DNA from 4 places in the Pantoea sp. SGAir0184 genome. Region 2 is predicted to be linked to each of the others. Evidence: riboswitches for the same ligand, from Rfam matches in the RefSeq annotation. Region 2 holds a riboswitch; each other region holds the start of a gene.

Region 1 (7,816 bases), 190 kb from region 2:
GCGCGACAGCAGCCCGCAACAGGGCGGCAGCTGCAATGACATCAATTACGATCCGCTTATTCTGCCGCAGGGCATCAGCGGTTCGGACGATCCGCTGCTCAACGCGCGCTCCGCCGCTTACGCGAAATCTTTCAATCTGCGCACGGCTGAACAGGCGCGCCAGCAGGAGAAAAAATCATGAGTCACCAGACAACCCTGTTTCATCCGCTGCTGCGCATCGTACACTGGTTGATGGCGCTGGCCGTGCTGACCATGCTATTTATCGGCGTGGCGATGGTGGCGGATATCTCGGCTGCCCATTCACTGCTGCTGGCGATACACAAACCGCTCGGCGTGGTAATCGCGTTGCTGGTGGTCGTGCGTATCGGGCTGCGGCGTTACTATGGTGTGCCCGCCATGCCCGCGTCGGTGCCGGGCTGGCAGCAAACGGTGGCACATTTGACCCATCTGGCGCTCTATTTACTGATGCTGGCGCAACCGCTGGTAGGCTGGGCAATGCTGTCGGCAGGCGGGTTTCCGGTGACAATTGGCGAGGGGCTGGTGCTGCCGCCGCTGCTGCCGGTTAGCGTGGAAAGTTATGCCGTGCTGCGCCCGTTACACTCGCTGCTGGCGTTTAGTCTGTTCGCGCTGATCCTGGCCCATCTGGCTGCCGCGCTGCTGCATGGTCTGATTTTACGGGATGGCGTGCTGAGTAGCATGACCGGCCTGCGCCGGGTGCGAGAGCAAAAATAATGTCTGCATTGAGCGATGACGAAATCCGCGCATTACTGCCGCATTTGCAGCGTTTTGCGCTGGGGCTGACGCGTGAGCGCATGGCCGCTGAGGATTTGGTACAAAACACGCTGGTCAAAGCACTGGACGCGGCGCGCGATGACACGCGCAGTCTGCGTGCCTGGCTATTTTCCATTCTCTGGCATCAGTTCATTGATGGCGAACGGCGCCGTAAGCGCTGGCAGGCGATTATGACGCTGTTCAGCCGCGCCGAGTCCTTTGCCGAGTCGGCTGAGCATCACGCCATCGCCGATGAGATGCTGGCGCTGTTCGCCCGTCTGCCGTCTGACAGTCGCGCATTGCTGCTCCTGGTTAACGTGGAAGGCATGCGTTATCAGGAAGCGGCTGACACGCTGGACATTCCGCTGGGCACCGTGATGTCACGGTTGTCGCGGGCGCGAAAACAGTTGCAGCATATGACCGAAGGCCTGCCGGCCCCGGTGACGTTGAGGAGATTAAAATGAATATCCCGCCCGATGAGAACCAGTTGCACGCCTGGCTGGATGGTGAACTGGATAGCGCCAGCCATCAGGCCGTCAGCGTCTGGCTGGCGCAGCATCCTGACATCGCCGCCCAGGTTGAGGGCTGGCGTCAGGACAAGCTGCGCTTGCAACAAAGCCTGCAGCGCAACATGGCGCGAACCGCCTTTACGCCACTGCAACCGGCACAGCTACGCCAGCGGCGCGCGCGGCAGCGTTATCAGCGGCTGGCGCTGGCCTGCTCGCTGGTGCTGGCGTTGGGGATCGGCAGTCTGTCCGGCTGGCAGATGACTGAACGCTTACAGAATCACCCGTTACCGATGGAGGATGCGGTACAGGCTTACCGGTTATTCGGCGATGGCGCGCAGCAGGCGACGATGGACATTAGCACCCATCAGACGACACAGCTGGCCAGCTGGCTGGGCCGCTATTTTATCAACGGTACGCTGCCGCCCAATCTGGAGCGCTTTGGCTATCAGCTCATCGGCGCGCGCCTGATGGCGAATGAGCATGGCGCCTCGGCGCTGGTGCTGTATCAGACCGCCAGCGGTACGCGCGTTGGCTGGTACATCCGCCCGCAAACCGTGCGGCTGGAAAAGGGGTCGCGCCAGGCGGACAATCTGGTGGCGCAATACTGGAGCGATCGCCACTATAACTATGCACTGGTGAGCCCGATGAGCGGGGAAGCCGCACCGGCACTGCGTGCTGCGATAGGCAGCGAAGTGGGCTGATTCATTTGCCTGCCAGCTTTGCCTGCAGGAACGTCATGAATACCCGATTGATCTCGCTGCGCTGGCGATGCTGCGGATAAAGCGCATTGAGGTGCAGCGAGGCCGGATGCCAGTCATCCAGTACCGTCACCAGCTCACCTCGCGCCAGCGCCGGAGCCACGATAAACTCCGGCAGCAGGATCAGCCCCAGCCCGGCGACGGCCGCATCACGCAGCATTTCTCCGTTATTGCTGACCATCGGTCCCTGTACCGCCAGTACTTTGCGCGTGTCGCCCTGAAACAGCTCCCAGCCGGTCTGGCTTTCACGTCCATAGCGCAGACAGAGATGCTGCAGTAGATCCTCCGGCTCACGCGGTGCGCCGGCGGCCTGCAGGTAGGCCGGGCTGGCGCAGATCACGCGGCGGAATTCGCCCAGCCGTTTGGCGATCAGGCTGGAGTCCGGCAGCGTGCCGATGCGGATCGCCATATCAAAACCCTCTCCAACCATATCCACATGCCGATCCGCCAGTTCCACCTGGAACTGGATACCGGGATGCTGGCTCAGGAATTCGGCGATATAAGGGGAAAGATGGCTGATGCCGAACGACATCGGCACGCTGAGACGAAAACTGCCGCGCAGCACCTGACGACGACCAGACACCGCCAGTTCGGCTTCCTGCACATCATCCAGAATGCGCTGCGCATGCTGGGCAAACAGCTGGCCGTTGTCGGTAACGGACAGTTTGCGCGTATTGCGATTCAGCAAACGCGCCCCGAGTGACTCTTCCAGCGCGGCGATGCGCCGGCTGACGTACTGCTTGGAGAGCATCAGCTGTTCAGCCGCAGCGGTAAAGTTGCCCGCTTTGATTACGGCGACGTAAATTCGGAGATCTTCAATCTGCATATTGTCCACTTATCTGTGACAGTCATTGTCATACAGGCGCATTGTTGGGCAAATCAGTTTACGTATACTGGTCAGCAACGGGAAGGGCCTTCGCCCTCCAGCTAAAAATTTTAGGAGCAGACCATGATTGAACAACGACTGTCCGAACAACGTGGCTTAGGCGATCACGGCTGGCTGCATTCACGCCATACCTTTTCGTTTGCCAGCTACTGGGACCCACAACAGACCGGTTTCTCCGATCTGCTGGTGATTAACGATGATCAGGTAGCACCGGGTCGCGGTTTCGGTGCGCATCCGCACAACAACATGGAGATTATCTCTTACGTGCTGGAAGGCGCGCTGGAGCATAAAGATTCCATGGGTACCGGTTCGGTTATCGTGCCCGGTGACGTGCAGCTGATGAGCGCCGGTAGCGGCGTAACGCACAGCGAGTTTAACCACTCGAAACAGGACAATGTGCACTTCCTGCAGATCTGGATTGTGCCGGCAGAACGCGGTACCGAGCCAGGTTACCAGCAGGTGTCAGTGGCAGAGGCCGACAAACGTGGTCAGCTGCGCCTGATTGTTTCGCCACAAGGCGACAACGGCTCGCTGCGCGTACGTCAGGATATGCGTATTTACGCGGGACTGTTTGACGGTGCTGAGCAGCAGACGCTGGAACTGGCTAACGATCGCTATGCTTATATTCACGTGGCGCGCGGCAGCATTGAAGTGAATGGCGTGAGCTTCAAAGCCGGCGACGGCGCGCGCGTACGCAATGAGACGGCGCTGCAGTTCGCCAACGGTAACAATGCTGAAGTGCTGGTGTTTGATTTACGACCAGTAGAAGTTAATCATCCGCAGCGTTAATTCATTGCGCGGTAAGTCATCGAGGCATGGCGTGAACCTTCACGCCATGCCTTTTTATTTGGCTTAAGGTACGAATAATAACCAGCACCTGGCAGGTCCGGCATAAAATAGGAATTTTTACCTTCCACAAAAATGCAAAGCCCCTTAAATTTGCCTCCAGGATAAGCACGCTACGCCAGGTATTTGGCGGCTAAACAACAAACAAAGTTAACACTATTACATTCCATTAGAATTAATGGTAATGAGGATTTTGATGGTTTTAAAACGCAGCTTTAATATCGCAGTGGTATTGGTTTTAGCCTTTTCTGTAACGGCTTGTGGCATGTCTCATCGTGGCCGCAACACCGCCATTGGCGCTGGTGTAGGTGCGGTAGGCGGCGCCGTTCTGACCGGCGGCAGCACCTTCGGTACCCTCGGCGGCGCGGCTATCGGCGGCCTGATTGGTCACGAAGTCAGCCGTTAATTCCACCGCTACTCAGGATTTCGCCAGCCGGAATGCTGGCGAAATCATTTCACTTCATAACCTGCCGTCAATAGCCCCGCGTTGAAATATTCATCGGCCAGAAATTTCTTTATTTAATCCGGCCATCAATTATTACCGCTACCGCTTAAAAAATATTAATCGATCTGTAGCTGATGAATCATCAGAGCGGCGCGTGCGGCTTCTTTGCCTTTTTTAATAAAATGTTCGGTATAAAACGCTTCAATCGCATCGACCGGCTGAAAATTGTGCGGAGTGAGTGATACCGAAAACACCGGAACATTGGTGGCGAGCTGTACATTCATCAGGCCATCGACGACGGCCTGCGCGACAAAGTCATGGCGATAGATGCCACCGTCGACCACCAGCGCGGCGCAGACAATCGCATCAAATTTGCCGGTTTCGGCCAGGCGTTTAGCCAGCAGCGGCATTTCAAACGCGCCGGGTACGTCATAGCTTTTTAATGTATTTTCGACGCCTTGTTCGGTCAGTTCCTGCTCAAATCCCACCAGCGCGTTGTTCACGATCGCCTGATGCCATCCTGCTTTAATAAAAGCCACACGAAACTTATTCATAATGCTTCCATGATTAGCTGAAAAATTTATAAGTGAATAATAAAAAAGTCTTTTTTATCATCTGCCCGCTATCCGTCTGGTATACCATATGTTGCAATTTTGATCCACAACGCGGGCAGCGCAGTTAACGTGCTGCTTGACGCCAGCCAGCGCCTGCAATACAAATAGACGCGTCGGGGGAGTCTCGCCTGAGAGACTGAGAGGCTAATAGCGCACTGCGCGGCTTAGCGACCCTTTGAACCTGACCCAGTTGATACTGGCGTAGGAAGACTGACGGCTCATGTGCAAAGCCGTCTGGCGCAAAGGCGAGCCCGATCGCTGGCGTCGATTCCCTTCACCTGTATCTGCGGGTCTCAGTTATCACTGAGAGGCCGATGTGAATTTCCCAGATTATTTACCGGAACGTGATTCATGAGCCGCTGGAGCGTGCTCGGTAGCGGCGTGTCCGGGCTTTGTGTTGCCACGCTACTGGCTGAGCGCGGCGAAACCGTCGAGGTCATTGATGATGAAGCGCGTCAGCCTGCCTCGTGGTTTGCCGGTGGCATGCTGGCGCCGTGGTGTGAAGCTGAAAGCGCGCCAGCCGACGTAATTACCCTCGGCCAGCATGCTGCGGCATGGTGGCAAACGCGCGTCAGCAGCGTGGTGCATCAGGGTACGTTAGTGCTGGCACCGCCGCGTGATAACCCGGAGTTAAACCGCTTCGCGCGCATGACGACGGCGCATCAATGGGTTGATCCGGCGTCGCTTGAACCGGCGCTGGAAAACCGGTTTGCGCGCGGACTGTTTTTCCCGCGCGAAGCACATCTCGATCCGCGCCGTGCGCTGGCTGAACTGCGTGACAAACTGCTGCAGCGCGGCGTCCGCTTTGATGCGCGCCAGCCATCGGGCCGGATCATCGACTGTCGCGGTATCCATGCCAGAGCGCAGCTCTCCGGCCTGCGCGCGGTGCGTGGGGAAATGCTGATCCTGCAGAGTCATGAGGTGTCATTTTCCCGGCCGATTCGTCTGCTCCATCCGCGTTTTCCCTGTTATCTGGTGCCGCGTCGCGACGGCCACTTCATGCTCGGCGCCACCATGATCGAAAGCGACGATGCCAGCGCTATCAGCGCGCGCGCCATGATGGAACTGCTCAGCGCGGCCTACACCCTGCACCCGGCGCTGGCGGAAGCGCGCGTCAACGAAAGCGGCAGCGGTCTGCGTCCGGCATGGCCGGCTAATCTGCCGGAAATCCACTATCACAACGGTATTTTTTATCTTAACGGCATGTATCGTCACGGTTTTCTGCTGGCACCAATGATGGCAGAACAGCTGATGCAGCGCCTGTCCGGGGAGGTTAGCCATGAATATTCAGCTTAACGGCCGCACCATCAGCACTGAGGCCAGCAGCCTCAGCGAATTGCTGATCGAACAGCAAATCGATGCGGTCTGTGTTGCCACCGCCTGCAATGGCGATTTTGTGCCGAAAAGTCAGTATGCCAGCCTGCAGTTGCAGGAAGGCTGGCAGCTGGAAGTCCTGTCACCGATGCAGGGAGGCTGAGCGATGTTTTACGATTTTACACCGCAGTCACGCTTGCTGCTCGGCACCGCAGGCTACCCTTCACCGGCGATTTTGCAGCAGGCGATCGCCGCATCCGGCAGTGAAATTATCACTGTCAGCCTGCGCCGCGAAGGCACGGCGGGCGCGGCTTTTCGCGAGCTGCTGACGGGCCTGAATGTGCGCGTGCTGCCCAATACCGCTGGCTGCCACACGGTCAAAGAGGCCGTCACCACCGCGCACATGGCGCGCGAGTTGTTTAACACGCCGTGGATCAAGCTGGAAGTGATTGGTCATGCCGACACGCTGCAGCCCGATCCGTTCGCGCTGGTCGAAGCGGCACGCATTCTGTGCGCCGACGGCTTCCAGGTGTTTCCCTACACCACGGAGGATCTGATTGTCGGTGAAAAACTGCTGGCCGCCGGCTGTGAACTGCTGATGCCGTGGGGCGCGCCCATCGGCTCCGGCCAGGGACTGCGAAATATTGACGGGCTGCGGGCGATGCGAGCCTGGTTCAGCGATATTCCACTGATCATTGATGCCGGCATCGGCGCACCGTCACAGGCAGCGCAGGCTATGGAGATGGGCTTCGATGCCATCCTGCTCAATACCGCCGTGGCGAAAGCGGGCGATCCGGTGGCGATGGCGCGCGCGTTCAGCCAGGCGATCGCCGCCGGGCAGGGCGCGCGCGATGCCGGGCTGATGGAGAAGCGTGATATGGCCGTGGCCTCAACGCCGATCTTCGGCCTCGCTAACCTGAACTAAGGAGCGCGCAATGGAACGCTACCAACGCCAGATGATGCTGCCGGAAATTGGCGTCGTCGGGCAGCAGAAACTGGCTCGCGCCCGCGTGCTGGTAGCCGGTGCCGGTGGGCTGGCCGCCACGCTGCTGCCTCAGCTGACGGGCGCGGGCGTCGGTCAGCTGTGCCTGTACGATGATGATCAGGTCGCGCTGCATAACCTGCATCGCCAGACGCTGTTCACCCTGCAGGATGTGGGTCGCAGCAAAGCTGTGGCGGCGCAGCAGGCTTTGCAGCAGCGCAATCCTGAGGTGCAAATCGAAGCGGTGCCCGAGGCGCTGAGCGCCAGCAATATCGCGCAGGCGCTGACGGGGTGCGATCTGGTGATTGATGCCGCCGATAACTTCGCGGTGACTTACCAACTGTCTGATGCCTGTTTCCAGGCAGGCATACCGCTGATCAGCGCCTCGGTGCTGGGTCGTCAGGGCTATGCTGGCGGTTTTTGCGGCGGCGCGCCGAGCTATCGTGCGCTGTTTCCGCAGCTGCCTGCTTCCGCGGCTAACTGTAACACCGCTGGCGTGATGGGCCCGGCCGTGGCGGCGCTGGGGGCGATGCAGGCGCAGATGGCGCTCAGCGTACTGCTCGGGCTGCAACCCTCACCGCTCGGCTGCATGGTCAACTGTGACTTCGTCAGCTGGCACTTTCGTTCGTTCCGCTTTGATGCGGCACAGGAACCGGCCCAGCCCGGCGTGCCGTTTATTGATGCTCACCTG
Region 2 (7,816 bases):
GCATGGTGCGCTCAGAAATGGTTGACGTGCTGCACACCGACTACGTTCGCGCCGCGTGGCTGAAAGGCCTGTCGCGCCGGCGCATCCTGTGGCGCCATGCGCTGCGTAATGGCCTGCTGCCCACCATCACCATTGTGGCGCTTGACGTCGGCTATCTGCTGGGCGGGATTGTGGTAGTGGAGGAGATTTTTGCTATTCCCGGTATTGGCCGGGAGCTGATCGTCGCGGTGCAGGCGCGCGATTTGCCCACCATTCAGGCCGGCGTGATGATCCTCGCGGCAACCTATGCCGTGGTGAATTTCCTCGCGGATTTGGCCTACGTCATGCTCGATAAGCGGATTTCCTATGCCTGAAATACTGAAACGATTACTGCGCTCGCCGCAGGGTGCGGCGGGTGTGCTGATTCTGCTGCTGGCGCTGCTGATGGTGGCGGGCGGCGCGCACGTGGCACCGTTTGATCCGGAAGCGATCTCCATCCTGACGCGTTACCTCCCGCCCAGCGCAGAACACTGGTTCGGCACCGATCAGCTGGGGCGCGACATTTTCAGCCGGGTGCTGGTCGGCGCGCGATCCACCATTTTGCTGTCGCTGCTGGCGACCGTGCTGGCGATGGTTATTGGCTCGGTGCTGGGCACCGCCAGCGCCTACCTTGGCGGCAAAGTGGATGAATTCCTGATGCGCACCATGGATGCGGTGATGGCGATTCCCAGCCTGCTGTTTGCGCTGCTGATTGTCAGCACCCTGGGGCAGAGCAGCATGAACGCCGTGCTGGCTATCACTATCGCCTTCGTGCCGGGCATGGTGCGCATTGCGCGCAGCGTGGCGCTGGCGGCGCGTCAGCAGGACTACATCAGCGCTGCCATCGCGCGCGGCGAAGCGGGTTACTACATCATTCTGCGCGAAATGCTGCCGAACATTCTCGCGCCGATCATCGTGGAAGCCACCATTCGCGTGGCATTCGCCATCATGCTATTTGCCACGCTGAGCTTTCTCGGTCTCGGCGCGCAGCCGCCCGAGCCGGAGTGGGGGCTGATGGTGTCCGAGGCGCGCAGCTATTTCTTTAAAGCACCGTGGATGATGATGATCCCCGGTCTGGCTATCGCGCTGGTGGCGATTGGCTTCAACCTGCTGGGCGATGGCCTGCGTGATGTGTTAAATCCAGGGAGCCACAAATGAAGAGTCCGCACAACCCGGTGCTGTCGGTGGACAATTACAGCCTCGATTATGCGTTAGCGCGCGGCCATTCGCTGCCGGTACTGCGCGATATCACCCTGCAGGTGATGCCGGGCGAAGTGCTGGGGCTGGTAGGGGAGTCCGGCTCCGGCAAGACCACCCTCGGCTGGGCGATCATGCGCTGGCTGGCCAGTAACGCACGCGAGCAGGCGGGTGATATCCGGCTGAACGGCGAGAGCCTGCTGCAGTTGCCAGCGCACCAACTGATGGCGCTGCGCGGTAAAAAGCTTGGCATGATTTTTCAGGATCCCAGCGCGTCGCTGAACCCGACACTGACGCTGGGTGAACAGGTCACCGAAGTGCTGCGCCGTCATCGTGGGCTGTCAGCGCGCGAAGCGCAGCAGCTGGGGGAATCTCTGCTGCGCGATGTCGAGCTGAAGCACCCGGCACGCATGATGCAGCGCTATCCGCATCAGGTTTCCGGCGGTGAGAAGCAGCGCATCCTGATCGCTACCGCCTTCGCCTGCCAGCCGGACTGCCTGATTTTTGATGAGCCGACCACGGCGCTGGACGTCATCAGCTCGGCGCAAATCCTCGATCTTTACGAGCGACTGCGCGCCGAGACCGGCGTCGCATCGCTGTATATCTCACACGATCTGGCGCTGGTGGCGAAAGTGGCCGACCGCGTGTGCGTGCTGGAGCAGGGCCGCATCGTCGAGCAGGCCGCGACGCGCACGCTGTTCAGCGCGCCCGCGCATCCGTATACGCGCAAACTGATTGCCGCGGTGCCGGATCCGCAGCATCGGCTGGTCGCGGATGCGGCCGGCAGTCAGCCGCTGCTCAGCCTGCAGGCGATAACGATTGATTATGGCCAGCACGGCGTGCTCGATCGGCTGTTGAAACGGGAGGCGAACACGACGCGGGCCGCCAATGCGGTTTCGCTGACGGTGCATCAGGGCGAAATTCTCGGCGTGGTCGGCGAGTCCGGTTCGGGTAAATCTTCACTCGGCAAGGCGATAACGGGTCTGGTGCCGTTCACTGGCAGCATCGACTTCTGCGGCGCGACGTTATATGGCCGCGCGCAAATGGACCCGGCGTATCGCCGCCGCGTGCAGATGATTTTTCAGCATCCGGATGCGTCACTCAATCCGCGCATGACCGTCGGCGAAATTATCGCCCGTCCGCTGCGGCTGTATGGACTGCCACCGGGAGAAAGCGAGGCGCAGGCGGTGGCGCGTCTGCTGCAGGAAGTGCGGCTGCCCGCGGAATTTGCCAGCCGCTATCCGCACGCGCTGTCGGGGGGGCAAAAGCAGCGCGTGGCGATTGCGCGCGCCTTCGCTAACCCGCCGGACCTGGTGATTTGCGATGAAATCACGGCGGCGCTCGATGTGTCGGTGCAGGCCACCATTATCGAGCTGCTGCTGGAGCTGCGCCGTCGCTACGGCACGGCGTATCTGTTCATCACCCACGATCTCAATCTCATCCGCCAGATCGCGCATCGCGTGGCGGTGATGTATCGCGGTGATGTGGTGGAAGTGCTGCCCGGCGAGAATATGCGGGCGCAGGCACAGCATCCTTACACCCGTGCACTGCTTGATGCCGTGCACATCCCTGATCTGACCCAATCCGTGGCATAACGAGAAACGCATGAACCCTGAACAGTTAATTCATCACATCGATCGTGAATACTGCCTCGCTTTCCTGGCAAAAATGGTGCAGCACAAAAGTTACAGTGCCACCGAGGGCGAACGCGAATTAGCCCGCTATATGGCAGAACAGATGGCGCAGCTCGGGCTGGAGACGGAACTGCAGCCGGTGGCCGGCGATCGGCTGAACGCTATTGGGCGGCTGGCCGGCAGCGGAGGCGGCCACAGCCTGCTGTTCAACGGTCATCTTGATACTAACCCGGTCACCGAAGGCTGGACCGTCGATCCGTGGGCGGGGAAAATCGACGATCAGTTTATTTACGGCATCGGCGTTTCTAACATGAAAGCGGGCGATGCCGCCTATTTCTGCGCGCTAAAGACGTTGATTGATGCCGGCGTGAAGCTCAGGGGTGACGTGATCCTCACTTATGTGGTCGGCGAGTTACAGGGCGGCATCGGTACGCTGGCCGCCATTGAGCAGGGTGTACGCGCCGACTATTTCATCAATGCCGAACCCACGGATTTACAGGCGCTGACCATGCATGCCGGCTCGCTGATGTTCACCATTGAACTGACCGGCGATACGCGCCATCTGTCAAAGCGTGAGGAGGCGGTAGACGCGATTGCGGCGGCGGTCGAACTGATTCCGCAGATCAATAACATCACCTTCAGCGGAGCGAAAAGCGCAGAACACCGCAAAATTAACCGTGGCCATATTGGCACCGTACACGGTGCGCTGGGGCGTGATTTGCAGGAGTGGCGGCCGCCGCAGGTCGCGGATTTTGTCCGCCTGAAAGGCTCCGCCCGCTTTGCGCCGGGGCAAACGGTGGACGGCGTGCTGGCCGATCTGCAGGCCCTGCTGGATGCACTGTGCCAGCGCTATCCGGGCCTGCAGGCACAGCTGTTCGATGACGGCCTGCGCGATAAACCCACCATGCTGCCGTTTGAGGTGTCGCCGGAATCACCAATCGTTAAAGCGGTCAATCGCGGCTGGCAGACTGTGCGCGGTACGCCGCAGCCCACCGGGGTGATCACGCCGCCCGCCTTCTACGGTACCGATGCGGCGCACCTGTATCAGCATGCGGGTATGGAGGGCATCGTGTGCGGGCCCGGCGGCAAGTACAACACCATGCCGGACGAGCGCGTTGAGATCAGTGAATTTCTCGATATGGTGCGTATCTATTTGCTGGCGATCCTCGACATCTGCCAGCCGGTTGAACCGGCGTCATGATCGCCGACGCGCTGTCACGGCTGCGCAGCGCCATGCTCGCCGCCGACATTGAGGTGATGCTGATCGATCATGGCGAACTGCTGGCATGGTTAACCGGTTATACCGTGTCGGAAACGCGTTATCGTGCCTGTCTGGTGCCGTTGCAGGACGAACCGTGGATGGTGCTGCGCCAGCTGGATGCCGCGCCGTGCCGCGCGCAGTCACCGCAGCTGGCGATTGACGCGTACCGTGATGAAGACGATCCGTGGCTGGCGGTGGCGCAGAGCCTGACGCGGCGCGGCTATCAGCGGGCGCGGCTGGGCGCGGATTATGCATCCTACGGCATGACGGTACACAGCTGGCAGCAGCTGGCGCGCCATCTGCCCGGGGTGCGCTGGTGTGATGTCAGCGGCATCAGCGACCGGTTGCGCAGCGTTAAATTTCAGGCTGAAATCGCCAGCTTACGCCAGGCCGCCAGCATTGCCGATGCCACGCTGGCCCAGCTGAGTGCGCAGGTGCAGGGCGGCTGGCGTGTGCGAGATGTCGCCGCGCTGGCGGCGGCACAATTTCTGCGGCTCGGTGCTGACAGCGGTGAAACCGGACCGATTGTTATCGCCAGCGGCGACAACGGATTTTTGCATGCCAGCGGCCATGAGCAGCGTCTGCAAGCGGGCGATGTGCTGCACGTTGAGCTGATCCCAAAAGTGCGGCACTACAGCGCGCGGCTGATGCGTCCGCTGATTGTCGGTGAAAGCTCTGCGGCGCGCGCGGCGCTGGCACAACAGCTGATCGCCATTCAGGATCGCCAGCTACGGGCGATGAAGCCGGGCGTTGCGGCCTGCACGGTGGATGCCGTCGCGCGCGAGGCGGTGCTTAGCGCCGGGCTGCGTGAGGATTACAGCAACATCACTGGTTATGCGCTGGGTCTGTATACGCGCACCCCGCGTCCGAGCGATTTCAGCTGCTGTTTTCATCCTCAGGCGCCGTGGTTACTGGAGGAAAACATGGTATTTCACATGTATATTTCAGCGCAGGGCCTCGCCTTCAGTGAAACCGTGCGCGTCACGGCACAGGGCGCAGAGCGACTCACCACGCTGCCGCGCCAGCCGTTTACGCTGCCGGCTAACAATAAACAGGATGATGTACAGTGCAGGACGTTGAATTAATCGATTTGGCTGCCACCTTGCCGGGCCTGATGTTTGATCTAAAATACGCCACCGCCGATAACATCGCCGGGTATGCCATTTATCGCGACGCGCAGGCGCTGCTGCATCCGGATGCCGCCGCCGCGCTGCGCCGCAGCTGCGATATCGCCCAGCTGGCGGAATTTCGCCTGCTGGTGCTGGACGCGTATCGTCCGCAGCAGGCGCAGTGGCACTTGTGGGATGCCTGTCCCGACGCGGATTATGTGGTGCCACCGACGCGGGGCTCGAATCACAGCCGTGGCGTGGCGATCGATGTGACGCTGGTGGATGAGTCGGGCAACATTCTGGAGATGGGGACCGGGTTTGACGACATGTCTGCTGAGTCGCACCCGTTCCATCCCAACGTGCCGCAGCAGGCGCAGCGCCATCGCCTGTTGCTGAACGCCATCATGCTCGGCGGCGGTTTTGTCGGCATGCCCACCGAATGGTGGCACTTTGAACTGCCGGATGCGCAAAACTATCCGCTGCTCAGCGATCGCTTTGCCTGCGTCAGCCGGGCTGATCGCGTTCCTGTGAGTGATATTGCGCGTTAATAATCGCGTTGCTGAAGCGGGGGGTTCTGCGCCTTCCCGCCTTGACACGCCCTCCGTTCCGACCCCAGAATGCAGCTTGTTCCAAGGGGTGCCCTGTTAGAGGGCTGAGATTCTACCCGCGCGGCTGTCACGGCCGGCAACGTAGTGACCCTCTGAACCTGATCCGGCTAATACCGGCGTAGGGATGTGGAACCAGGGTCACTGCACGCCCTCATTCCCTCTTTGCGCCTTTCTGCGAATCCTGCGCATTTCTCAGGCCCTGGCTGGCCGTTATGCCGCAGTCCAAAGAGGGCACCTTCATGACCGAAGCGTCAATCATCGCCGCGCTGCTGGCGTTTATGCAGCGCGAAGAAACCACGGAAGCGGATTTCAACCAGCTGGCGCTGCAGCTGTTCGCGTGGCAATTCGAACACAATCTTCCTTACGCCCGCTTCGCCCGCCAGCGCGGCCGCACGCCGCTGACGGTCAAACAGTGGCGGCAGATTCCGGCGGTGCCGATTACGGCGTTTAAAGATCTGACGCTGAGCTGCCGTCCGGTGGCGGAGATTCCCCACATCTTTATGACCAGCGGCACCACGGGGACCGGCCGGGGGCGCAGCTATCACCCGACGCTGGCGGTTTACGATCGCTCGATGCTGATCAATTTCCGCCAGCGCTTTATGGCCGGATATCCGCGCCTGCCGATGGCGATCCTGTTTCCGCACAGCAGCGAGCTGCCCAACTCTTCGCTGGCCCATTATCTGACGCTGGCGATGCAAGAATGTGGCACGCAAGACAGCGAAGTGATGGTGGATGCGCAGGGGCTGAAACTGCCTCGTCTGATCGCCGCGCTGGAGCAGGCGCAGGCCAGCGGCCAACCCTATGCCCTGCTGGGTGCCAGCTACAGTTTTGTCCACCTGCTGGACGAACTGGCGCGTCAGCAGCGGCGTTTCAGGCTGCCGCCGGGCAGCCGCATCCTCGACACCGGGGGTTTTAAGGGCCAGTCGCGTGAAGTGGCGGCGGAGGCGTTTTATAGCGTGCTGCAGCAGACGCTCGGCGTTCCGCGTTCGCACTGCATCAATATGTACGGCATGACTGAACTCAGCACGCAGTTTTACGATTCCGGCAATGAAATCTGCCCGCCGGTGAAATCCGGACCGCACTGGATCCGCACGCGCGTGGTCAACCCGCTGACCGGTGCGGAGGTGCCGGAAGGTGAGACAGGCGTACTGGTGCATCACGATCTCGCCCATTTCAATTCTGTTTCCGCCATTCTGACCGAAGATGCCGGCGTGATGGTGCCCGGCGGGTTTCAGCTGCTGGGGCGCGTCGCGGGCGCGGATGCCAAAGGCTGCTCGCTGGCGATGGAATCGTTTCTCGCTGCCGCGCAGGCACGGGCATGAAAGTGTATGCCGGACATCTGCCGGGCATCCGCCACAGCGAGGTGGCGTGGCACAGCCTGCACTTTGGCCAGCAGGGCAGCGCGCTGGAAGTGTGTGTGCCGGTGCTGTCCGAGGCGCAGATTGCCACGCTGGCGGCCAGCGTACGCGATAACGCGCGCCGCTACCTGCACACCCTGAGCGTAGCGCGCATCACCGCGTTGATTGATGAAGCCATCGCGCGCCTGCTTGACCGTTCGCACCCGGTGCGCCAGCAGGCGGAGCGGTTGCTGCCGCTGGTTACCGGCTATGACGCCGACATGCTGCGGCTCGGTTTAACCGGCTATCTCAAAACCTTTCGTGAACCGCAGCTGCGGCGTTTTCTGGCGGAGGAATTCGGCAACGTGCAGATGCTGGACGATTTTCAGCCGCGGCCAAAAGGCGGCTTTGTCCGCGCGTTTGGTCCGCAGCTGTTGCTGCAGATCTGGGCCGGCAATGTGCCGGGTTTGCCGCTGTGGAGCCTGATTGCCGGCCTGCTGGTGAAGGCGGGAAGCGTGGGCAAGGTGGCGAGCGCTGAGCCGCTGATGGCGGGCTGGTTCGCCCAGCTGCTGGCGGAGATCGATCCGCAGCTGGGCGACTGTCTGGCCGTCGTATGGTGGCAGGGCGGTGATGAACGCACTGAGCAGCAGTG
Region 3 (7,816 bases), on a different contig from region 2:
CGATGATGCCGATTTTTCTGCAGCTGCTGTGGAAAGTGTTCTTCGCTTAACGCGGCTGAACGCCAAGGATGGCGGCCGCCGGGCTTTCACCGCGCAGCAGGCTGGCGGTGCTGCCATCCCAGTACACCCGACCGTCAACAATCACCAGGCTGCGTGACGCAATCTGCTGCGCATCTTCCAGACTGTGTGACACCATCAGCAGCGTAATAGCGCGCGCCTCGCACACCGCGCGCACCAGCTGCAGCATCTCACTGCGCAGCGCCGGATCGAGTGCCGAAAACGGTTCGTCGAGCAGCAGCACCGGCTGATTGCGCAGCAGGCAGCGCGCCAGCGCCACACGCTGCCGCTGGCCGCCGGAGAGCTGGCCGGGCAGACGCGTCAGCATCGATTCCAGCCCGGTTTGCGCCGCAATCTGCTCTACCTGCTTCTGCTGTTGGCGCGTCAGCTTCAGGCCGGGATGCAGGCCCAGCCCCAGATTTTGCTGCACCGTCAGGTGCGGAAACAGATTGTTCTCCTGAAACAGCATCGATACCGGCCGCGCGGCAGGCACGCTGCGGGTGTGGTCGACGCCATCGATCAGCAGGCTGCCCTGGCTCACCGGCAGAAAGCCGCCGAGCAGGCTCAGCAGGGTACTTTTGCCCGCGCCGCTCGGGCCGAGAATGGCGAGACGTTCACCGGCCTGTGCGCTAAAGCTGAAGCGCATCGGCAGATGCTGGTAGAGATAAGTAAGGTTATTCAGTGTCAGCATGGCGACCCGGTAATTTTTCCATCAGCGTAAACAGCAGCAGGCATAACAGCAGCAGTAGCAGCGCGGTCACCGCGCCATCGGCACCGCGATAGGCGCCAATCTGCTGGAACAGATAAAACGGCAGGGTGCGGAAATCGGCGCTGCCGAACAGCGCCACCACGCCGAAATCGCCAATCGACAGCACGCAGGCAAAGGCCAGCGCCTGTGCCAGCGGACGTTTCAGCGCCCGCAGTTCAATCAGCCGCAGGCGAGTAAACCCGCTAATACCCAGCGAGGCGCACAGCTGAGCGTAGCGCGCGCTGAGGTCGCGCATCGGATTTTCCAGCACTTTCATCGCGTAGGGGATGGCGATCAGCGCGTTGGTGAAGATCACCAGCGCATCGGCGCGCTGCGGCAGGCCAACGGTGGCGTTGAACAGCAGGAAGAACCCACTCGCCAGCACAATGCCCGGCATTGCCAGAATCAGCATCCCGCTCAGTTCCATCGCCTGCGCGGCACAGCGATGCTGGCGCTGACGCAGTTCGCGGCTGCTCCACAGCAGCATCATGGTCAGCAGCACGCACAGCACACCGGCACCGAGTGCGATGCGCAGCGACGTCCACGTCGCCTGCCACAGCGCGGGCTGTTGCAGCGCGCCGGCAATGCCGCCGCGTAAGCCGTCGACCAGCACCGCCGCCAGCGGTGGCAGCAGTAACAGCAGCGCCAGCGTAATCAGCAGCGTATCCGCGACGCGTGCGCGCCAGGAATCCTGCGGATCGCGCCAGCCGCGCACCGTCTGGCTACCGGCCGGAATCGCTTTACTGAAGCGCTGACTGAGCAGCACCAGCAGCAGACAGCAGCCAAGCTGCAACAATGCCAGCAGCGCGGCGCGGCCGGGATCGTAATCAAAGCTAAGTGCCTGATAAATGGCCAGCTCCAGCGTGGTAGCCTGCGGACCGCCACCCAGTGCCAGCACGGTGGCAAAACTGGCGAAGCACAGCATAAAGATCAGCGCCGCCGTTGGCAGCAGCGGACGCCGCAGCCACGGCCACTCCAGCAGGCGAAACAGCGACCAGCCGCGCAGACCGAGCTGCGCCGCCAGCTGGCGCTGCTCGCCGGGAATGCTCTCCAGCGCCTGCAGCAGCATGCGCGTCGCCAGCGGCAGATTAAAGAACACGTGCGCCAGCAAAATGCCCTGCAGGCCGTAAGGCGAGAAGTGATAGTCGATACCGACGGCAGCGCACAGCTGCGCCAGCCAGCCGCTGCGCCCATAGACGCTCAGCAGACCGAATACGGCGACCAGCACCGGCAGCACCAGCGTCATGGCGCACAGGCGCAGCAGCAGGGTGCGGCCGGTAAAACGGCGGCGATAGAGCGCGCGGGCCAGCAGAATGGCTGGCAGCACCGAAAGCAGCGCTGACAGCAGCGCCTGTTCAAAGGAGAACGCCAGCACATGGTGCAGATAGCTATCGCTGAGCAGCGCGCGCCAGTCGGTGGCCGGCGCGGCGAGCAGCAGGGCACCGAGCGCCAGCAGCGCGACCGCACACAATAGCAGTGCGCTAAGCGCTCCGGGCAGCAGCCAGCCGGGCATCAGCGGCTGACGGCGCGCTGCCACGCGCTAATCCACGCCGCGCGATGGTCGGCCACCTCTGTCGGGGTGTATTGCAGCGCATTCGCGGGCACCGGTAACGCCTGATAACCGGCGGGTAAATCGCTTTTGATCACCGGATACATCCAGTTGCCGGTGGGAATGGTGCTCTGAAACGCTGGCGACACCATAAACTGCATGAATTGCTGCGCCAGCTGCGGCTGTTTGCTGCTGGCGAGCTGCGCGCCCACTTCTACCTGCAGATAGTGACCTTCGCTGAACGGCGCGGCGGCGTAGTTATCCTTTTTTTCTTCAATAAGGTGATAAGCCGGCGAGGTGGTGTAGCTCAGTACCAGATCGCTTTCGCCTTTGAGGAACAGACCATAAGCTTCGCTCCAGCCTTTGGTGACGGTCACGGTTTTGCTGGCCAGCTTCTGCCAGGCCGCCGGCGCGTCATCGCCGTACACTTTCTGCATCCACAGCAGCAGACCGAGTCCCGGCGTGCTGGTGCGCGGATCTTCATAAATCACCCGCCATTTTTTCGGGCTTTCGACCAGCTCCTTCAGGCTGTGCGGCGGATTCTTCAGCTTGTTTTTGTCATAAACGAACGCGAAGTAGCCGTAATCAAACGGGATAAAAGTGTCATTGTTCCAGCCGTCCGGCAGTTGTAGCCCGCGGGTATCCACCGTGCTTTTGCTGAACAGGCCGGTTTTTTCCGCCGCCTGAATCAGGTTATTGTCCAGCCCCAGTACCACGTCGGCCTTGCTGTTCTTTCCTTCCATACGCAGGCGATTAAGCAGCGATACGCCATCCTCCAGCGCCACATAGTTCAGCTCACAGCCGCAGCGGGCCTCAAAGGCTTTTTTCACTGCCGGACCGGGGCCCCAGTCGGCGGCGAACGAGTCGTAGGTATACACGGTGAGGACGGGTTTGGCCGCCAGAGCTGGCGCAGCGATCAGCAGCAACAGGGGCAGAACTTTATTTAACACTTTGCGTTCCTTAAGGAGAAGGTAAGGTTGCGTCGCAAAGGATCTGAGGGCGGAGCATCTCAAATCCCTACGCCGGTACGAGCCGGATCAGGTTCGACGGGTCTCTCTCAGCCAGTTAACCGGCACCCCGTTGAGAACGACATATTCTAGACATTTACAGGACAACGCGAAAGGTTCACCTGCCGGTCGTGTTGTCCGATGCTGCCCTTTTTACAGCTCCGGCGGGGCGAACCAGGCAGACTTGAAGTCAAACCAGCCGAGCGTGTTCAGCCGCACGCCACGCATGCTGCGCTGGCCCTCCAGCAGCAGCCAGTGATGAAACAGCGGATGCAGATAGTCGCTGTTTACCAGCTGTTTGCTCCACTCCGCCAGCGGCAGCGCTTTCTCTCGCCAGCGCGCGGCGTCGGCCTGCCAGTCGAGCGGGATACAGTGATGCATCAGCGGTAGCTCGTAGAGCTGAGCGAACAGGGCGTAGTCGAGCGGCAGGGTAAAGTTGACGCTGCCCAGCCAGATGTCACTCTCGCCCGCGCCGTCGAACCAGCTTTCGTAGCTCACTTCACGGGTAATCAGCTCAACGCCCTGCTGCGCCAGCAGTGGCCGCAGCGCATTGGCGATGCCCTCGTGTTCGACGTGGTGGCTGTACCAGCTGAGCGTCAGCTGGGTCACGCCGTCGGGCTTGTGGGCTGGGGTGATATCGCGCCGATGGTGCCAGCGCGGCAGCAGGCCATAAGCCGGGAACCAGTATCGCTGATAGCCGACGCCGGCATGATTGAGCAGCGCGATAGGGTTAAGCAGATCGCTCACCCAGCGGCGGAAACCGGCATCGCGCCCGCGTTCAGAGCGCTGATCGAACAAAAGAAAATAGCAGCCCTCTTCGAGGCGACTCTCTTCCGATTTTTCGTCGTCGTTTTCGCCTTCCAGTTTTACACCGGCGTAGACCAGCTCATCGCTGATCTCCGGCAGCACCCAGATCGAGACATCATCAATCAGCGCGCGGTAGCCGAAGTAGTCATCAAACGCGGCGATTTTCAGCTGGGTTTGCTGATTGCGCACCACGCTGTACGGACCGGTGCCAATGGGCTGACGGGCGAAGTGGCGCAGCGTCGGCCACTCACGCGGCAGAATCATGGCGCTGACGCTGGCCAGCAGCCACGGCAGCCAGCAGTCCGGCTGGCTGAGATGGATATCCAGCGTCCACGGCGCCGGCGAGTGCAGTTGGTCGATGTGCGAAAACAGCGGCTGGCTGCGCACCCGCTCCAGCGAGGCGATGACATCCTCCATCTCCAGCTCGCGACCATGATGAAAGCGGATTGCCGGCCGCAGGAAGAAGCGCCAGTGCAGCGGAGAGGTTTGCTGCCAGTGATGGGCAATGTCGGCGGCGATTTCCCCCTTTTCCTCATTTATACGCGTCAGGCCGCTGAATATCTGTCGCGCCAGATGGGTTTCTGAACGGCGCAGCGGCGAGCCGGGCAGCAGGTTAGGCAGGGGCCGGTAGTAGAGCACGCGCAATATATGCTTGCCCTGGCGAAAGCTGCGGCCAAGGTGCGCGGCAATCATCTGCCGCACCTGGTTTTTATCGCCCACCAGTTGCACCAGCTGGTCGATGCGATCATGCTCCAGCAGGTCTTCGGCGCGCTGCTGCTGTAGCGCCAGTCCGGTGTAGCAGAAACTCAGCAGCGAGCGTTTACCGCGACCGGCTTCAGCCTGCCAGATCAGCCAGCCCGCCGCCTGCATGGCGTTCAGCAGGTTACGCATGTGGCGGCGTGAGCAGTGCAGCAGTTCAGCCAGCTCGCTCAGCGTGGTTTCCTGATCCTGGCCCTGACAGTGTTGCCACAGGCGAATGAACTGCTGTTGCAGACGCGCAGAGGACATAAAAGGGGAACTCCTTCTCGACTTCGCTCAGTTTTTCCTGCCCCATATTAGAGGCATACTGGCGGGCAATGGAAGAGCGGGAGGCATTCAGCAATGAATGGCGCTCTGCCAGCGGTTCCGCCGACGTGGAACCTTTTCTGAGTAGGGTGCAATTTCACCGCCAGCGGAGTTTTTCTCTGCTGGCTTTTTTCGTTTTGCTGTGGAATCTTCTACGCTGTTTTTTTCCCGGTCTTTTTCCTCAAAGGGATTTCTGCATGAAATCGCTGTTACCGCGGCCGCGCCGCCTGAATCCGGTTTACCTCTCCTTTATGGCGGTGTCGTTTATGGTCGGCGTGGCGGGGGCGTTACAGGCGCCGACGCTCAGCCTGTTTTTGACGCGCGAGGTGCAGGTGCGGCCGTTCTGGGTCGGCCTGTTCTTTACCATCAACGCCGTCGCCGGGATCGTGATCAGCCTGCTGATGGCGAAGCGTTCGGATAACCGTGGCGATCGCCGTCATCTGATCCTGTTTTGCTGCCTGATGGCGGTGGCCAACGCGCTACTGTTTGCCTTTAACCGTCACTATCTGACGCTCATCACCCTCGGCGTGCTGCTGTCGGCGCTGGCCAGCGTGGCGATTCCGCAGATCTTCGCGCTGGCGCGGGAATATGCCGATCAGTCGGCGCGTGAAGTAGTGATGTTCAGTTCGGTGATGCGCGCGCAGCTGTCGCTGGCGTGGGTGATTGGGCCGCCGCTGTCGTTCGCGCTGGCGCTCAACTACGGCTTCATCACGCTGTTCTGCGTGGCGGCGGTGATTTTTCTGCTGAGTATGCTGCTGATCTGGCGCACGCTGCCCTCGGTGCCGCGCATCGCCGCCACGCCGGAGCAGGTGCTGATGCAGCTCAGCCCGTGGAAAGACAGCCAGGTGCGGCTGCTGTTTATCGCCTCGGTGGTGATGTGGGCGTGTAATACCATGTATATCATTGATATGCCGCTGTATATTAGCGCAACCCTTGGCCTGCCGGAGAAGCTGGCGGGTCTGCTGATGGGCACAGCCGCCGGGCTGGAGATCCCGATCATGCTGCTGGCCGGCCATTACGCGAAGCGCTACGGCAAGCGCAAGCTGATGCTGCTGGCGCTGGTGGCAGCGATTGTGTTTTATCTCGGGCTGGTGCTGTTCCGTTCTCAAACCGCGCTGATGGTGCTGCAGCTATTTAACGCCGCGTTTATCGGCATCATCGCCGGCATAGGTATGCTGTGGTTTCAGGATTTGATGCCGGGCCGTGCCGGTGCGGCGACCACCATGTTCACCACCTCGATTTCAACCGGGTTGATTATCGCCGGCCTGATCCAGGGGATACTGAGTGAGCGCTTTGGTCATGAGTCGGTGTACTGGCTGGCGCTGGTGATGGCGGTGGTGGCGCTGGTGCTGGCGGCGCGGGTACGGGATGCGCGGTGAGGGCGGTGTGGAGATTGAAGGTCGCCATCAATGGCGACCAAATTACTGACGCGTTTGCTGTAGGGTGCGCCTTGCTGCGCACCGGGTAAACCTTAACGCAGAAACGCTGGCTGGCTGGATTCGTAGCTGGCGATGGACGCTTCATGCTGCAGCGTCAGGCCAATGCTGTCGAGGCCGTTGATCATGCAGTGACGGCGGAAGCTGTCGATTTCAAAGCTATAAACCTTGTCGCCGGCGGTGACGGTCTGCGCTTCGAGATCGACGGTGAAGCGGATGCCCGGCTGCGCGGCCACCAGTTTGAACATTTCATCGACCTGCTCTTCGCTCAGCTTCACCGGCAGCAGCTGGTTGTTGAAGCTGTTACCGTAGAAGATGTCGGCGAAACTCGGCGCAATCACCACGTGAAAACCGAAGTCGGTCAGCGCCCACGGCGCGTGTTCACGCGAGGAGCCGCAGCCAAAGTTCTCGCGCGCCAGCAGGATGCTGGTGCCTTTGAACTCCGGCTTATTCAGCACGAAGCTGGCGGTCGGCTGGGTGCCGGCATCATCATCAAAACGCCAGTCGTGGAACAGGTGCGCGCCAAAGCCGGTGCGCGTCACTTTCTGCAAAAACTGCTTCGGGATGATGGCATCGGTGTCGACGTTTGCGGCATCCAGTGGGGCCACAATCCCGGTGTGTTGGGTAAATTTGTTCGCCATGGCTTAAGCTCCCTGAGTCAATTCACGAATGTCGGCAAAACGACCGGTTACCGCCGCCGCAGCAGCCATCGCCGGGCTCACCAGATGGGTGCGACCGCCGCGACCCTGGCGACCTTCAAAGTTACGGTTACTGGTTGAGGCACAGCGCTCGCCCGGATTCAGACGATCGTTGTTCATCGCCAGGCACATCGAACAGCCCGGCAGACGCCATTCAAAACCGGCTTCGAGGAAGATTTTGTCCAGGCCTTCGGCTTCAGCCTGCGCTTTCACCGGACCAGAACCCGGCACCACCATCGCAACTACGCCCGGCGCCACTTTGCGGCCTTTGGCGATCGCGGCAGCCGCGCGCAGATCTTCGATACGTGAGTTGGTGCAGGAACCGATAAACACTTTATCGATCGCTACCTCAGTCAGTTTGATGCCCGGCTGCAGATCCATATAGGCCAGCGCTTTCTCGGCGGAAGCACGTTCAACCGGATCGGCAAACGAGGCCGGATTCGGGATGG
Region 4 (7,816 bases), on a different contig from region 2:
CGTCGGCAGCATCAGCGGCTTTATTCACCTGATTGGCAGCCTGTCCGGCATTATCGGCCCGATCGTTACCGGCTTCATCGTGCAGCACACCGGCAAATTTGACAGCGCCTTTGTGCTGGCGGGCGTGGTGGCGGCCCTTGGTGCGCTGCTGGTGCTGTTTGTGATTCGCAGCCCGAAAGCCAGCGACAAACCGGTTTCCGTTTAATCGAATGACTCTGCCGGGGCGCCGCGCCCCGTTTGCCACAAGGATTATGCATGTTACAACCCGATCGCCTTCCCGCTGACGTACAGCGCCCCACTTACGACCGCAGCCAGCTGAAAACCCGCATGGTGCACATCGGTTTTGGTGCCTTTCACCGCGCGCATCAGGCGCTGGCCACTGACCAACTGGCGCAGCACGGCAGCGACTGGGGCTACTGCGAAGTGAATCTCAACAGCGGCGCGCTGATCGCCGCTCTGCGCCAGCAGGATTTGCTGTACAGCGTGACCGAAATGGCCGACGACAGCCTGCACACGCGCATTGTTGGCGTAATTACCCAGGCGCTGCACGCGAAAAGTGACGGTATTGAGGCGGTGATTGAAGCGATGAGCCAGCCGGAAATCGCCATCGTGTCGATGACGGTCACGGAAAAAGGCTACTGTTCGCTGCCGTCGAGCGGCCAGCTCGACCTGACGCATCCGGACATCGTGCACGATGTGGCGCATCCTGACGCGCCGCGCTCGCTGCCCGGCGTGATCCTGGCGGCGATTGAACGCCGTCGCCAGCGCGATCTGCCGCCGTTTAGCGTGATGTCGTGTGATAACATGCCGGAGAACGGCCACGTTACGCGCAATGTGATAACCCAGCTGGCGCAGCGTCGCAGCCCGGCGCTGGCGGATTACATTCAGACCCACCTCACCTTTCCCTCAACCATGGTGGATCGCATCGTACCGGCGATGACCGATGAAGCTTTCGCGACGCTGGAAGCGCGGCTGGGCAGTCGCGATCCGGTGGCGGTGGAGGCCGAACCTTTTTTCCAGTGGGTGATTGAAGATAACTTCGTCAGCGGCCGCCCGGCGTGGGAACAGGCCGGTGCGGAGCTGGTGCGTGATGTGCTGCCGTACGAAGAGATGAAGCTGCGCATGCTCAACGGCAGCCACTCGTTCCTGGCTTATCTCGGCTATCTGGCCGGGTATCAGCACATCAGCGATTGCATGGCCGATGCCAATTTTCGTCAGGCGGCGCGCGCGCTGATGCTGCAGGATCAGGCACCCACGCTGCGCACGCAGGATGTTGATTTGGTCGCCTATGCCGACTCGCTGATCGCCCGTTACGAAAACCGGGCGATTAAACATCGCACTTATCAAATCGCCACCGACGGCACGCAGAAGCTGCCACAGCGCCTGCTGGATAGCGTGCGCTGGCATCTGCGTAACGGGACGGCCTGTGATTATCTGCTGCTGGGCGTAGCAGGCTGGATGCGCTATATCAGCGGCGTCGATGAGCAGGGTGCGGCGATTGAGATTCGCGATCCGCTCAGCGCGCAGCTGGCCAGCATTGTTGCCAATAGCGAGGAGGGTCCGCAGCGCGTTGAGGCCTTACTGCGCCTGCAGGCGGTGTTCGGCGACGATTTACGTTATCACTCAGTGTTTGTTACGCGTCTTACCGAGCTGTATCAGCAGCTGCGGCTTACCGGTGCACGCGCCACGGTGCAGGCGCTGGTCACAGAAGGCTAAGCCGCCTGCACAAATGTGTAGCGCAGACGCAGCGTGCTGATTAGACTGACGCTTTCTCATCGGGCTGGCGGCGGCCAGCCGTAATACGGATATTGCTGCATGTCGATTGCCTATACCATAACCACCAGCGAACCGGTAAATCAGCAGATTTATCGCTATCTGCGGAAGGATATCGTGACCTGCGTGATCCATCCGGGCTCGCTGCTGTCGGAGAAAGAAGTGTCGGCGCGCTTCAACGTGTCGCGGCAGCCGGTGCGGGAAGCCTTTATCAAACTGGCGGAAGCCGGCCTGGTGCAGGTCCTGCCGCAGCGCGGCACCTTCGTGCGCAAAATCTCCGCCCAGCGCGTCGCCGACGGCCGTTTCATCCGTGAAGCGGTGGAGATCGCCGTGGTTCGCCGCGCCGCGCTGGAGATCGCTGCCACCGGACTGATGGCGCTGGAACACAATCTGCAGCTGCAGCGTCTGGCAGCGGAACGCCACGACAGCCAGGCGTTTCTGGCGCTCGATGATGAGTTTCACCGGTTGATTGCCGAAGGCATTGACTGCCTGCTGGCGTGGGAGACGGTGGAGAACATTAAAGCGACGATGGACCGCGTGCGCTTTCTGACGCTGAGCGAAGTGTCGCCGCCGGAGAGCCTGATTCAGCAGCACGAAGAGATTTTTGCCGCGCTGAAAGCGCAAGATGCCGATGCGGCGGAGAAGGCGATGCGGCGACATCTGCAGGAGATGATTCTGACCATCACGCCGATTGCCGAGCGCAACAGCGAATGGTTTGAAGGGCCGTAGTGTTTTGGGGTGCTTTGAGCTTGTGGTGTGGTGCGATGCGGTTTGATACGGTGCGGTGCGGTGTGATGCGGTGCGGTGCGGTGTGATGCGGTGCGGTGTGATGCCCTCACCCCGGCCCTCTCCCACCGGGAGAGGGAGCTGTTTCAGTAAGCTGTCAGAGAATTAACGCATTAAAAAACCGCACAAAACAGTCCCCTCTCCCGCTCGCGGGAGAGGGTTAGGGTGAGGGTAAGGGTGAAAAAACGCACCTCACACCATCAGGCAATCGTCACATCCTTCGCCAGATACACATCCTGCACCGCATTAATCAGCGCCACGCCCTCTTTCAGCGACTTCTTAAACGCCTTGCGCCCGAGAATCAGCCCCATGCCGCCGGCGCGTTTATTGATTACCGCCGTACGCACCGACTCTGCCACATCGGTCGCACCGGCTGAAGCACCGCCGGAGTTAATCAGCCCGGCGCGGCCCATGTAGCAGTTGGCTAGCTGGTAGCGCACTAGGTCGATCGGATTCTCACTGGTCAGCTTGCTGTACACGCGCTCATCGGTGTGGCCAAACTTCACCGCGTTATAACCGCCGTTATTCTCCGCCATTTTCTGCTTCACAATGTCGGCACCAATGGTGGCCGCCAGATGGTTAGCCTGACCGGTTAAATCGGCGCTGGCGTGATAATCCACCCCATCCTTCTTGAAATCGTTGTTGCGCAGATAAGCCCACAGCACCGTCACCATGCCGAGCTCGTGCGCGCGCTCGAAGGCCGCTGCAATTTCCTCGATCTGCCGGCGTGACTGCTCAGAACCAAAATAGATGGTGGCGCCGACCGCAACCGCGCCCATGTTGAACGCCTGCTCGACGCTGGCGTAGAGCGTCTGGTCATACTGCGTGGGATAGCTCAGGGTTTCGTTATGGTTCAGCTTGACCATAAACGGGATGCGGTGCGCGTAGCGACGTGACACGGAGGCCAGCACGCCATAGGTTGATGCCACACAGTTACAGCCGGCTTCAATCGCCAGCTCGACGATATTCTTCGGGTCGAAATAGGCCGGATTGGCAGCGAACGAGGCGCCGGCAGAGTGTTCGACGCCCTGATCCACCGGCAGAATCGACAGATAGCCGGTACCCGCCAGACGGCCGGTGTTGTAGAGCGTCTGCATATTGCGCAGTACCGCAGGAGAACGATTGTTATCAATCATCACGCGATCGACATAATCCGCGCCCGGCAAATAAAGGCTGTCCGCTGGAATGGTCATGCAGCGATGTTGAAGAAGCGTATCCGCCTCTTTACCCAATAACTGTACGATGTCCGTCATGTTCGCTCCTGATAAATGGCTGGAAAAGAACCGGCACCTGCCGATTCGCCCCCACAGCCTGGACCGAAACGCGCCAGGCTGGCAAATTGCTGACTCCATTTTTCAGACGGATACGCAGTGAAAAAACGGCAATCTGGCGTTACGCCCTACCACCACTGATGGAAATGATGCACCGGCCCAATGCCGTGGCCGACCTCAAGCGAATCGGCGTGCAGCAGCGCCTGCTGCAGCCAGGCCTTGGCCTCCGCTACGGTGCCCGCCCAGTCCGCATGGCGCGGTCGCAATGCCGCCAGCGCCGCCGACAGCGTGCAGCCGGTGCCGTGCGTATGACGGGTGTTAACGCGCGGCGCGGTAAAGCGCTGGCGGCCGGCGCGGGTGATCAGCCAGTCCGGGCTTTCCGCATCGCTGAGATGACCGCCCTTCATCAGCACCGCTTCGCAGCCCAGTTCCAGCAGCGCATCGCCCTGCTGCAGCATACTCGCCTCGTCCTGCGCCATGCGGCAACCCAGCAGCGCCGCGGCTTCCGGCAGGTTGGGCGTGATCAGCGATACCTGCGGCAGCAGCCGTTCACGAATGCTGGCTACCGCATCGGGCGACAGCAGCGCATCGCCGCTTTTGGCAATCATCACCGTATCCAGCACCACAAACGGCAGGCTGGCGCGTTTCAGCTTCTCTGCCACCACCTCGACGATCGCCGTCTCCGCCAGCATACCGATTTTCGCGGCGTCAATGCGCACGTCGTTCAGCACCGAGTCGAGCTGCGCCGCAACAAATGCCGGTTCGATGCGATACACCGACTGCACGCCGCGGGTGTTCTGTGCCACCAGCGCGGTAATCACGCTGGTGCCGTACGCGCCGAGCGCGGAAAAGGCTTTCAGATCCGCCTGGATACCCGCGCCACCGCTGGGATCGGTGCCGGCAATGGTCAATGCATTGATGCGTTTCATGCCGCCACCTCCAGCGTCCACAGCGCATCGAGAAAAGCGGCGACGAAGCTGCCCGGCCCTGCCACGCTGCGCGCGGCCTGCTCACCGGCCAGCGACATCAAGCGGCAGGCCGCTGCCACGTGCTGGATACGCTCGCCCGGCAGGCTGCTGCACGCCGCGACTACGGCGGATAGCGCACAACCGGTGCCGACCACGCGCGTCATCAGCGGGCTGCCGCCGGGAATCGCCAGCGTATGGCGGCCATCGGTGACGTAATCGACTTCGCCGGTTACCGCAACGATAGTCGTGCAGCGTTGCGCCAGCTGCTGCGCGGCGTTCAGTGCGGCATCGGCCTGATGCACGCTATCCACACCGCGTCCGCCCGTGGCCTGGTGGGCTAAGGCGAGAATCTCTGAAGCGTTGCCGCGAATGGCCGCCGGTCGCAGGCTCAGCAGCTGCTGACAGAATTCCGTACGCAGGGTTAGCGCGCCTACCGCCACCGGATCGAGCGTCCACGGTGTGCCGGCCTGGTTAGCGGCCTGTACCGCCGCCAGCATCGCATCGCGGCGCTCACGGGTTAACGTACCGACGTTGATCAGCAGCGCATCGGCAAAACCGGCAAACTGCGCCGCTTCATCGCCATCAATCACCATCGCGGGCGAAGCCTGCAGTGCCAGCAGCACGTTGGCGGTAAAAGTTTGCACCACGTCGTTGGTCATACAGTGCACCAGCGGTGCCTGCTGCCGCAGCAGTTGCAGAGAGTGCGCGAGTTGCGCCGGGGAAAGAGGGTCAGGCTGTGTCATAAGGCTCCCAACCGGCAATCAGGAAGGCGAATGCGGTCAGGCATCTGACTTCCCTACGCTGGCATTATCCAGATCAGGTATTACGGGTATTTCTCAGCCTTCACAAAGAAGGGCACCCCGAGTCATGCACGTCCGTGTCAGACGTGCCTTCACAGCATAAAGGGTCAGCTTAAAGTTGTAAATCCTGCGGCAGGGGCACTTTTTTTTGCCGGACAACGATAAGCAAAAATACGTGCGCCATCAATTTTCATAATTTTTTGATCATCAGGAAAATATAAACAATTCGACGGAGATCAATTTTCCCAAAAGCCCTAAAATTCATCAGGATAGTTAATTTAATCTGCCGGGGCAGTATGCGGGAAATAAACAAAAGAAAGCGCGCAACTTGATTAATATCAAACCGGCCGGCGGCGTAACACGGCCTAATTCCCTTCCGGATTTGAAGACCGCTGTTTCACCTTCACCCGGAATCGCTAATGACTTTATTCAGTTTTCTTCCGCACGCGCACCACTGGCACAATATCACCATTTCCCGTCAAGGCGCCGTTGCCCCCGGCGGCCGTTACCGGTACTCCACGTACCTCGAAGCCGAATGCAAACGCTGCGGCGAGCGCATCCATAAAATTTATTATCGCGATATCAGCGATGAACAGGCGCGTCGCTGGCTGGGTTAAAAAAAAGCCCCGCAACACAGGTTGCAGGGCGCTTGCGTGGCTATCGCAAAACTTATTCAGCCGGTTTGGTGCGGATCAGGTAATCAAACGCGCTCAGTGACGCTTTAGCCCCTTCCCCGCTGGCAATGATGATCTGCTTGTACGGCACCGTGGTGCAGTCGCCGGCGGCAAATACGCCTTTCAGGCTGGTTTCGCCTTTGGCGTCGATCAGAATCTCGCCCATGCGGTTGCGCTCTACCGCGCCTTCCAGCCAGTTAGTGTTGGGCAGCAGACCAATCTGAACGAAGATACCGCTCAGCGCCAGTTCGTGGCTGGTCTGGTTATTGCGGTCGATGTAGGTCAGACCGGTAACTTTACTGCCGTCGCCTTTCACTTCGGTGGTCTGCGCGTTCAGGATCACATCGACGTTTTTCAGGCTGCGCAGTTTATCCTGCAGCACTTTATCGGCGCGCATTTCGCTGGCGAACTCCAGCAGCGTAACGTGCTCGACAATACCGGCCAGATCGATGGCCGCTTCAACGCCGGAGTTACCGCCGCCGATCACCGCCGTGCGTTTGCCTTTAAACAGCGGGCCGTCACAGTGCGGGCAGTAGGTAACACCTTTGGTGCGATACTGCTCTTCGCCTGGAACGCCCATGTTGCGCCAGCGTGCGCCGGTAGCAATGATGATGCTGCGTGATTTCAGCACTGCGCCAGAAGCGGTTTCGATGGCGTGCAGGCCACCCTCTTTCGCTGCCGGAATCAGCTTGATGGCGCTCTGGGTGTCGATCACGTCAACGTCATAGTCATCAACGTGCGCACGCAGAGAACCGGCGAGCTTCGCCCCTTCGGTTTTCGGCACGGAGATGTAGTTTTCAATGTCAACGGTGTCCAGCACCTGGCCGCCAAAGCGCTCGCCCATCAGGCCGGTACGGATGCCTTTACGCGCCGAGTAGATGGCCGCCGCAGCGCCCGCCGGGCCGCTGCCGACGATCAGCACTTCATAGGCGTCACGCTTGTTCAGCTCTTCAGCCGCACGCTTATCCGCGTTGGTGTCTACCTTACCGACGATTTCTGCCAGGCTCATGCGACCCTGACCGAACTCTTTACCGTTGAGGTAAACCGCCGGCACACCCATGACGTTGCGTTCGGTGATCTCGTTCTGGAACATGCCACCGTCGATGGCGGTATGACGGATGCGCGGATTGAGCACTGCCATCAGGTTCAGTGCCTGTACCACGTCCGGACAGTTGTGGCACGACAGAGAGTAATAGGTTTCGAAATGCAGGTCGCTGTCCAGCGCAACAACCTGATCCAGCAAGCTCTGCGCCTCTTTCGACGGATGTCCACCGGTCTGCAGCAGAGCCAGCACCAGTGAGGTAAATTCGTGGCCCATTGGCGAACCGGCAAAGCGCGGACCGCTGTGGCTGCCAGGGTTAGTAATCAGGAATGATGGCTTACGTACCGGTTGATCGTTCTCTTCACGGAAGCTGACTTTATCAGACAGACTCGCGATATCGGTCAGCAGAGTACGGATCTCTGCGGATTTTGCGCCATCGTCCAGTGTGGCAATCAACTCAACCGGTTTCGTTAGTTTCTCAAGGTAGGCCTTGAGCTGGGTT

What was found. Region 2 has a riboswitch for thiamine pyrophosphate ahead of C1N60_RS20925 (LuxE/PaaK family acyltransferase). Riboswitches for the same ligand answer to the same signal wherever they lie in the genome.
Region 1: it holds a riboswitch for thiamine pyrophosphate, as region 2 does, so the genes downstream of both, C1N60_RS21940 (FAD-dependent oxidoreductase) here and C1N60_RS20925 (LuxE/PaaK family acyltransferase) in region 2, are expected to answer to the same signal.
Region 3: it holds a riboswitch for thiamine pyrophosphate, as region 2 does, so the genes downstream of both, thiB (thiamine ABC transporter substrate binding subunit) here and C1N60_RS20925 (LuxE/PaaK family acyltransferase) in region 2, are expected to answer to the same signal.
Region 4: it holds a riboswitch for thiamine pyrophosphate, as region 2 does, so the genes downstream of both, thiM (hydroxyethylthiazole kinase) here and C1N60_RS20925 (LuxE/PaaK family acyltransferase) in region 2, are expected to answer to the same signal.

The regions. Positions count from the first base shown of each region.
Region 1 is NZ_CP028051.1:391,233-399,048, forward strand. Features, by position in the region: gene C1N60_RS21900 (catalase family peroxidase) at 1-181, shown strand, start outside; gene C1N60_RS21905 (cytochrome b) at 178-732, shown strand; gene C1N60_RS21910 (sigma-70 family RNA polymerase sigma factor) at 732-1,235, shown strand; gene C1N60_RS21915 (anti-sigma factor family protein) at 1,232-1,981, shown strand; gene C1N60_RS21920 (LysR family transcriptional regulator) at 1,983-2,864, opposite strand; gene C1N60_RS21925 (pirin family protein) at 2,988-3,713, shown strand; gene C1N60_RS21930 (glycine zipper 2TM domain-containing protein) at 3,967-4,176, shown strand; gene C1N60_RS21935 (6,7-dimethyl-8-ribityllumazine synthase) at 4,332-4,769, opposite strand; TPP riboswitch at 4,935-5,054, shown strand; gene C1N60_RS21940 (FAD-dependent oxidoreductase) at 5,181-6,125, shown strand; gene thiS (sulfur carrier protein ThiS) at 6,109-6,306, shown strand; gene C1N60_RS21950 (thiazole synthase) at 6,310-7,068, shown strand; gene C1N60_RS21955 (HesA/MoeB/ThiF family protein) at 7,079-7,816, shown strand, end outside.
Region 2 is NZ_CP028051.1:198,729-206,544, reverse strand. Features, by position in the region: gene C1N60_RS20955 (ABC transporter permease) at 1-353, shown strand, start outside; gene C1N60_RS20950 (ABC transporter permease) at 346-1,176, shown strand; gene C1N60_RS20945 (dipeptide ABC transporter ATP-binding protein) at 1,173-2,810, shown strand; gene C1N60_RS20940 (M20 family metallopeptidase) at 2,821-4,050, shown strand; gene C1N60_RS20935 (M24 family metallopeptidase) at 4,047-5,195, shown strand; gene ddpX (D-alanyl-D-alanine dipeptidase) at 5,225-5,767, shown strand; TPP riboswitch at 5,842-5,971, shown strand; gene C1N60_RS20925 (LuxE/PaaK family acyltransferase) at 6,040-7,149, shown strand; gene C1N60_RS20920 (acyl-CoA reductase) at 7,146-7,816, shown strand, end outside.
Region 3 is NZ_CP028050.1:3,494,124-3,501,939, reverse strand. Features, by position in the region: gene C1N60_RS16670 (DedA family protein) at 1-50, shown strand, start outside; gene thiQ (thiamine ABC transporter ATP-binding protein ThiQ) at 47-748, opposite strand; gene thiP (thiamine/thiamine pyrophosphate ABC transporter permease ThiP) at 732-2,342, opposite strand; gene thiB (thiamine ABC transporter substrate binding subunit) at 2,318-3,304, opposite strand; TPP riboswitch at 3,351-3,444, opposite strand; gene sgrR (HTH-type transcriptional regulator SgrR) at 3,515-5,176, opposite strand; gene C1N60_RS16645 (MFS transporter) at 5,431-6,612, shown strand; gene leuD (3-isopropylmalate dehydratase small subunit) at 6,705-7,310, opposite strand; gene leuC (3-isopropylmalate dehydratase large subunit) at 7,314-7,816, opposite strand, start outside.
Region 4 is NZ_CP028050.1:1,578,961-1,586,776, reverse strand. Features, by position in the region: gene C1N60_RS07335 (MFS transporter) at 1-205, shown strand, start outside; gene C1N60_RS07330 (mannitol dehydrogenase family protein) at 256-1,716, shown strand; gene C1N60_RS07325 (GntR family transcriptional regulator) at 1,816-2,502, shown strand; gene fbaB (class I fructose-bisphosphate aldolase) at 2,760-3,812, opposite strand; gene thiD (bifunctional hydroxymethylpyrimidine kinase/phosphomethylpyrimidine kinase) at 3,959-4,759, opposite strand; gene thiM (hydroxyethylthiazole kinase) at 4,756-5,541, opposite strand; TPP riboswitch at 5,575-5,671, opposite strand; gene C1N60_RS07305 (hypothetical protein) at 6,018-6,215, shown strand; gene ahpF (alkyl hydroperoxide reductase subunit F) at 6,268-7,816, opposite strand, start outside.